2 regions of the Rhizobium etli CFN 42 genome follow, and region 1 is predicted to be linked to the other one. Evidence: riboswitches for the same ligand, from Rfam matches in the RefSeq annotation. Region 1 holds a riboswitch; the other holds the start of a gene.

Region 1 (4,032 bases):
CCGGCACCGGCACGAAGCGGATCTCATCGAGATATTGATGGCGGGCGCCGCCATACCCGTTGCTGTCGCCTTCGGGGGACTTGTAGCCGTCGAAGCGGACGAGCTGGATGTATTGGTCGGCCTTGCGCTCCTTCAGCATGTAGGGGCCAGTGCCGATGAACTCCTTCATCGGCTCGTCCTGTTTTTCGGCAGGAATGATGATCGCCGCCGAATTGTTGAAGGCGAGCAGCGAGGTCAGCGGCGCATAGGGCTGCTTCAGCGTGATGGTGACGGTCGCGGGATCGGCAGCCGTGATCTTGTCGATGAAGCCCGCCACCTGCTTGCCGCGCGAGGCGATCTTCATCCAGCGGTTCAGCGAGGCGACGACATCTTCGGACGTCATGTCGCTATTGTCGTGGAACTTGATGCCGGTCCTGAGCTTGATCGTATAGGTTTTGCCGTCGTCGCTGACCTCGGGCAGGCTTTCGGCCAGAAGAGGTGTGACATTCCAGCTCTTGTCGAAGGTGTAGAGCGTTTCGAAAATATGCTGGGTAACGATGCCGACGAGATCGGCCGTTGACGACATCGGATCAAGCGTCGGCGGCTCGCCGATCGTCGCGACATTGATGACGCCGCCCTTTTCCTGGGCAAACAGGGTCGAAGGCAGAGCGACGAGCGCGGTGCCGAGCAGGAATGCGACAAGCGTTTTCATATGAGGGCTCCCGTTAGGTTCCACAATTATGTAATTCATATTTTTGTAACAGAATAAGAGATGAAGTAATCGTGTCAAGCGGAAGCCCACGGATTATGTCGTGAGACGAGGGTCTCGACGGCCAACACCGCCGAACCGCGGGCGGCTGGCCGCCTTCGCGAAGCACGCGCATTATGCGGGCGCGAAGAATCGGCAGCGCCCGCGGCTTCAATAAAGCGAGGATGGAATGGACATCGATTTCAACGACGGAAAATGGCTGAACGAACCGACAAGCTGGCACGCCGACGCAACCGGTCTGACGCTGACGACAGGCGAGAAGACCGATTTCTGGCGGGAGACCTATTACGGCTTCACCCGCGACAGCGGCCACTTCCTCGCCTTCCCCACCGCCGATAGCTTCACCGCCCAGATCCGCGTGCAAGGCGAGTTCCGCACCCTCTACGACCAGGCCGGCTTGATGGTGCGCCTCGACGAAAAACGCTGGGTCAAGACGGGCGTCGAATTCACCGACGGCGAAGCCTTCCTCAGCACCGTCGTCACCGACGGCAAGTCCGACTGGTCCGTTTCGCAGCCCTTCAAGGAACTTGAGGATTTCCACATCCGCGTTACCGTCGCAGCCGGCGCGCTACGCATTCAGGCCTCCAGCGACGGCAGCCGCTGGCCGCTGCTGCGGTTAGCGCCCTTCCCGATTGCCGACAGATATGAGGTCGGGCCGACCGCCTGCACGCCGGAACGCAGCGGATTGACAGTGCAGTTTTCGGAGTTTTCAATCGGGGCAGCGATTACGACGGATCTGCATGATTTAAGTTGAGGAACGCTGTGATCCCTTCAACCAGCTTTGTCGGAAGGCAGGCGAAACGTCATTTTCGGGATGACAGCCGCGTCCTTCTCTGCGAAAAAGAGCGCGATGAGAGACAGGGGCGTTCGTCGACAGACGGGCTGAGAAGCACCCTTCGAACCTGAACCGGATAATGCCGGCGGAGGGAGTCGCTCGGGGCATCGCCGTCGACGCGCCCCGCGCCTGCCCCGCCTGAAAGGGCGCTATGCAGAGCAAAAAAACTTCGGGAGCCATGCTGGACGCGATGCGCGAAAAGCCGCCGCTCGTCCACTGCATCACCAATTATGTCGCCATGAACATCGCGGCCAATGTCCTGCTGGCATCGGGCGCTTCGCCCGCCATGGTGCATGCACCAGAGGAGGCCGGCGAATTCGCCGGCATCGCGAGCGCGCTGACTGTCAATATCGGCACGCTTTCGACGCAGTGGATCGACGGTATGCAGGCGGCGGCGAAGGCGGCGGCCTCAGCCGGCAAACCCTGGGTGCTCGATCCGGTCGCCCATTATGCGACCACCTTCCGTCGCCAGGCGGTCGCCGATCTGCTGGCGCTCAAGCCGACGATCATCCGCGGCAATGCTTCCGAGATCATCGCGCTTGCCGGCGGGGAGAGCCGCGGCCAGGGCGTCGACAGCCGCGATCCGGTTGAGCAGGCGGAGGATTCGGCCCGGCGGCTCGCGGAGCGGCAGCAGGCCATCGTCGCCGTCACCGGCGCCGTCGATTTCGTGACCGATGGCGAGAGAGCGGTGCGCATCAAGGGAGGATCGGTGCTGATGCCTGAGGTCACCGCGCTCGGCTGCTCGCTCACCTGCCTGATTGGCGCCTTTGCCGCCACAGCGCCCGAAGATCTGTTCGGGGCGACGGTCGCGGCACTCGCAACCTTTGCCGTCGCCGGCGAGGATGCCGCACTCGGCGCGGCCGGCCCCGGCTCATTCGCCTGGCGCTTCCTCGATGCGCTGGCTGCGCTCGACGGCGAAGCGCTGGATGCCAGGGCGAGAGTATCGCTCGCATGAAGGCTTTCGACCTTTCGCTCTATCTCGTGCTCGATCCGAATCTCTGCGCCCAGATCGGCATGGTCGAGACCGCGCGTCTTGCCGTTACCGGCGGCGCAACGATGGTGCAGCTGCGCGACAAAAGAGCCGGCACTTCGGAGATGATCCAGACCGGCCGCGCCTTGAAACAGGCGCTCGGTGGCACCGGCGCCCGCCTCATCGTCAATGACGATGTCGAGGCGGCGATCGCCATCGGCGCCGACGGGTTGCATATCGGCCAGGAGGACATGGATGCGCGCACGGCGCGGGAGCTGATCGGCCCCGAAATGATCCTCGGCCTCTCGGTCGAGACCGAGGCGCTCGCCGCTGCCGTCGATCCCGATCTCGTCGATTATACCGGCGTCGGCCCGGTGTTTGCGACACCGACCAAGGCCGACCACAAGCAGCCGATCGGCTTTGACGGCCTCGCCAGGCTGGTGCAGCTCTCGCCGGTGCCGTCCGTCGCCATCGGTGGGCTGAAGGCGGAGCATGTGGCCGAAGTCTTTGCCGCCGGCGCCAAGGGGCTTGCCGTCGTCTCCGCCATCTGCGGCACGCCGGATCCGGAAGCCGCCACCCGCCGCATCGCCGCAGAAATCCGAAAGGTCCCGGCATGATCCGCAACGTCCTCTCCATCGCCGGCTCCGATCCCTCAGGCGGCGCCGGCATCCAGGCCGATCTCAAGGCCTTTTCCGCCCGCGGTGTCTACGGCATGGCGGTGCTGACCGCACTGACGGCGCAGAATACGCAAGGCGTCACCGGCGTGCATCTAGTGCCGCCTCCATTCGTCGCCGAGCAGATCGATGCCGTGTTTGCCGATGTGCGCGTCGATGCCATCAAGATCGGCATGATCGCCAATGCCGAGATCGCCGAAGCCGTTGCAGCCGCACTTTCTAGAGCTCTGGCCACAGCCGAGGGCAACGGGCGCAGCATCCCTGTGGTCCTCGATCCCGTCATGATCGCCAAAGGCGGAGCCGCCCTGCTCGCACCCGAAGCGGTCGACGCGCTGACCCTCCGGCTGCTGCCGCTTGCCACGGTTTTGACGCCGAACCTGCCGGAGGCCGCCGCGCTGCTGCACCAGCCGGTCGCGACGAGCCGGGCAGAAATGGCGGCGCAGGCCGAACAGCTGCGCGCGCTCGGCCCGGCCGCCGTGCTGGTCAAGGGCGGCCATCTCGACAGCGACGAGAGCCCCGACGTGCTGGCCGCCGCCGACGGTCTGCACTGGTTCGAAGCCCAGCGGGTGCCTACCAAGAACACGCACGGCACCGGCTGCACGCTGTCGAGCGCGCTGGCTGCTGAACTTGCCAAGGGCGTCCCGGCGCAAGAGGCGGTCGCCCTCGCCAAGGATTACCTCGCCGGCGCGGTCGAAGCGGCCGGAAATCTCACCGTCGGCTCAGGCCACGGTCCGGTGCAGCATTTTCATGCACTCTGGAAAGACGGTGCATAAGCACTCAAATCGACAAACAGCTCCCATCGAAC
Region 2 (4,032 bases), on a different replicon from region 1:
CCAACTCGCCTTCCTGTTCGGCCAACGCCAGCCGGCGCTTCGGCAGGTCGTTCTCAGCCGCGGGATAGCGCGCCCGGCCCTGATCCAGCAGGTCCATATGCGCGGCGACCGCCAGCGCTTTGTCGTCGATCGTGATCGCCTCGATCTCGTCGGCAAGCTGGCGCAGCGTGCGGTCAGCGGTTTCGACAAGCGCCTGCAGGCGCGTCTCGTCGCGGAAAAGCTGCGGCAGCAGTGTGAACCATTCGGCCGGCGGCCGCGGCAGGTCGCCCATGCCGGCTGCATCGGCGTCCAGCCGCCGGAGCTCCAGCGCCGCCGGCACGGCGCCGAGAAGACGCGTCAACTCCTGGTGCCGGGCCTTGGCCTCGGCCAGTTCCCGCGTCGTCGCGGCATAGGCGGCGTCGGCCCGCTCGTGGGTCGATTTCAGGCCCGAATAGGTGGAGGCCAGCGTGTCGATGGCATTGCGCTCGGCCTTCAGCGCTTCGAGCGAGCGTTTGAGTTCCGCAACCTTCGTGCTCGACGACCGCTTCCTGTAGATCCCATTGGCTTCGTCGACGGCCGTCGCCAGCGAACGGCTCAGGCCGGCAAGACCCGAGCTTGCCGAGAACAGCAGCTCGCCGAGCTCGCCCTTGCTTTGGAGGATAGCGTTGCCGCCTTCCTTGAGCGACTGGTCGTCGAGCGAGAACATGGTGCGATAGGCCTCGCGGCCGACGCCCCCGAGCGCGCCCGCGAGCAGCGCCTCGTTCACAGCCTGTCCCCGATCATCGACGAGGCTGCCGGTCCGCAATTTGAGCCGCGCCAGCTCGTGGTCCGCGCCACCGAATTCCAGCCGCGCACCGACCTTCATCGTGTTGTAGGGATGCAGGAAATTGTAGGTGCTGCGCTCGCCTATGCCGTAGAGCAAATCGAGATAGGCGGCGAAGGTGGTCGACTTGCCCGCTTCGTTGAGGCCATAGACGATGTGCAGGTCCGGCGACCCCTGACGGGCCGCGCCGAAATCGATCGAGTGGTCGGTGAACTTGCCATAACGGATGAGGTCGAGACGGCGCAGGCGCATCAGCTGTCTCCCCGCTCCGCAACCTTCATCCGGGCGGCGATATCCTCGGCGCCGTCGGCGAGAAGGCCGTCGATGAAGCGTTCGAAACCTGTCTCGTCATTCCCGGCAAATGCCCGGCTCTCGGGCGGCAAATCGGCGAGCAGGTCCCGGACCATCTCCCTGACATCGTCGCGAAACCCGCTGCGGGCGATGACCTCGTCGCGCATCAGCGCGCCAAGTTCGACGACGGGATCGGCGGCGGACGCGTCTGCGGGGATCGAGGGCGCTTCGAAGGCGAGTTCCAGCTTCTCGATCCAGGTGCGGCCGATCACGTCGCCGCGCCGCTCGGCTTCCGCCTGCATGAGGTCAACATCGCGCCGCAGCTGCCAGGAGAGCGGCGTGCGGCCGGAAAGCCTGAGGCGTGCGACAAGATGCGGCGAAGCCGTGCGGTCGCGCTGCGCCATCAGCGCCGCCTCGACCACCACGGCCGCCTCACGCCAATCATCGACACCCGTAAGGTCGACATTGACGCGCTCGAACTGCGCGATGCTGGTTCGCCGCTCGTCGACCGTCACGGTCCGGTCGTCCGCCACGGTCACCAGCGATACGGTCTTGACGCCCGACTCGTTGATGTCGCGGCCTTGCGGCATGCCGGGCATGATGATCGTTGCCGTGCCGGGATACTGGCTGCGCTGATGAAGATGCCCGAGCGCCCAGTAGTCGAATCCCGAGGCGTGAAGGTCGAGCACGTTGCAGGGCGCATAGACGTCATGGCCGGCCGATCCGGCAAGGCTCGTATGCATGATGCCGATATTGACGGCACCCGCGACCGGCGACTTGAATTTCGGCAGAAGCGGGTCGGGCGCTTGCGGCTTGGCGAAGCTCAGGCCGTGGATCGCGATCGAAAGGCTGCCCTTCGTCGCCTCCACGGTCTCGGCGTGGCCGCCGAAGACCTTTACCGTATCGGGCATCACCAGCTCCTTGGCGATCTTCGACATCGCATCGTGATTGCCGCGGATCTTGAAGACGCAGATCCCCGCCCGGTGCAGCCGTTCCAGCTGGCTTGCCAGAAAGCGCGCCGTCTTCATCGACGTCTGTTCGCCGTCATAGAGATCGCCGGCGATGACCAGCGCATCGACCTGCTCTTCGAGGCAAAGGTCGACGATCGCGATCAGCGCCTGCCGGCTGGCGTCACTCACGAGATCGGCCAGCTCGGCGTTGCGAAGCGCCAGCGACCGAAGCGGAGAGTCGAGATGGAGATCGGCAGTGTGGACGAAACGATAAGCCATGAATGCAGAAAATCGCGTTGCGACAGGATGAGGAGCCGGTGCCGTCGGACCGATGAACGCGCGGTCGCTGTCACCTGGCCTTGAGCGAGAGAATATGGAGCACGCGTCCAAGGGGCGCGAGCGAAATGGGCCGGTAAAGCCGGCCCATCCACAATCAATGTTGCTCGACCGGGGCCGGTACGGCCGCCGGCGCACCCTGCTGCCCAAACCGATCGGCGACTAGCAGCGACAGCCACTGCCTTGGAACGCAAAAGGGCTTCTTGACACAAGCGCCGCTCCGGTCTTTGATGGCGACCATTCACCAGGGGTGCCCCGGCAAGGGGCTGAGATTCTGCTGAACAATACGGCTTTGCCTGTTGTGGCGCGGTGACCCGTTGAACCTGATCCAGTTCATACTGGCGTAGGGACGGTGCGGACGCTGCGGCTGTTGGGCGGATTTTCGCTTTGTCGCGCAAGGCGTCTTTTCATCATTCCAACACTGGAACTGGGTCTCCAAACGTCAAACCTTGGAGCCTCATCCATGAATATTGTCGCGCCCCAGCTTACTCCCGTCGTCACCACCGGCTCGCTTCCGGCCTCGACCAAGATCGTAAAACCCGGAACCCTCTATCCGGACCTGCGCGTGCCGATGCGCGAAATCAGCCTTCACCCGACCTCCGGCGAGCCGCCGGTAACGGTCTATGATTCCTCCGGCCCTTATACCGATCCGGCCCATGTGATCTCCATCGACGCCGGGCTGCCACGTTTGCGCGAGAGCTGGATCAAGGCCCGCGGTGATGTCGAATCCTATGACGGCCGCATCGTCAAACCTGAAGACAATGGTTTTGCCACCGGCGAGCGGCTGACGCCGGAATTTCCCGTTCGCAACACGCCGCTGAAAGCAAAAGCCGGCCGTGCCGTCACCCAGCTCGCCTATGCGCGGGCAGGCATCGTCACGCCGGAAATGGAGTTCATCGCAATTCGCGAAAACCTCGGCCGACAGGCAGCGAAGGAGGCACTCGCGCGCGACGGCGAGAGCTTCGGCGCGCATGTTCCGGATTTCGTGACGCCCGAATTCGTGCGGCGCGAAGTCGCCGAGGGTAGGGCGATCATCCCCGCCAATATCAATCATCCGGAATCCGAACCGATGATCATCGGCAGGAACTTCCTTGTGAAGATCAACGCCAATATCGGCAATTCGGCGGTCACCTCGTCGATGGCGGAGGAAGTGGAGAAGATGGTCTGGGCGATCCGCTGGGGCGCCGATACGGTCATGGACCTTTCCACCGGCCGCAACATTCACAATATCCGCGAATGGATCATTCGCAATTCGCCGGTTCCGATCGGCACCGTGCCTCTTTACCAGGCGCTCGAGAAGGTCAACGGCATTGCCGAAGATCTGACATGGGAAGTCTATCGGGACACGCTGATCGAACAGGCCGAGCAGGGCGTCGATTATTTCACCATCCATGCCGGCGTGCGGCTGGCCTACATACCGCTCACGGTCAATCGCGTCACCGGCATCGTCTCACGCGGCGGCTCGATCATGGCCAAGTGGTGTCTGCATCACCACAAGGAAAGCTTCCTCTACGAGCATTTCGAGGAAATCTGCGACATCTGCCGTGCCTATGACGTCTCCTTCTCGCTCGGCGACGGTTTGCGTCCGGGTTCGATTGCGGATGCCAATGATGCAGCGCAATTTGCCGAACTTGAAACGCTTGGCGAATTGAC

Evidence for each region. Region 1 has a riboswitch for thiamine pyrophosphate ahead of thiM (hydroxyethylthiazole kinase). Riboswitches for the same ligand answer to the same signal wherever they lie in the genome.
Region 2: linked by a shared signal. The riboswitch ahead of thiC (phosphomethylpyrimidine synthase ThiC) and the one ahead of thiM (hydroxyethylthiazole kinase) in region 1 are both predicted to bind thiamine pyrophosphate.

Annotation. Positions count from the first base shown of each region.
Region 1 is NC_007765.1:370,795-374,826, reverse strand. Features, by position in the region: gene RHE_RS25800 (ABC transporter substrate-binding protein) at 1-691, opposite strand, end outside; gene RHE_RS25795 (DUF1349 domain-containing protein) at 918-1,502, shown strand; TPP riboswitch at 1,598-1,694, shown strand; gene thiM (hydroxyethylthiazole kinase) at 1,735-2,538, shown strand; gene thiE (thiamine phosphate synthase) at 2,535-3,170, shown strand; gene thiD (bifunctional hydroxymethylpyrimidine kinase/phosphomethylpyrimidine kinase) at 3,167-4,000, shown strand.
Region 2 is NC_007763.1:92,500-96,531, reverse strand. Features, by position in the region: gene RHE_RS22435 (AAA family ATPase) at 1-1,054, opposite strand, end outside; gene RHE_RS22430 (metallophosphoesterase family protein) at 1,054-2,322, opposite strand; TPP riboswitch at 2,616-2,747, shown strand; gene thiC (phosphomethylpyrimidine synthase ThiC) at 2,843-4,032, shown strand, end outside.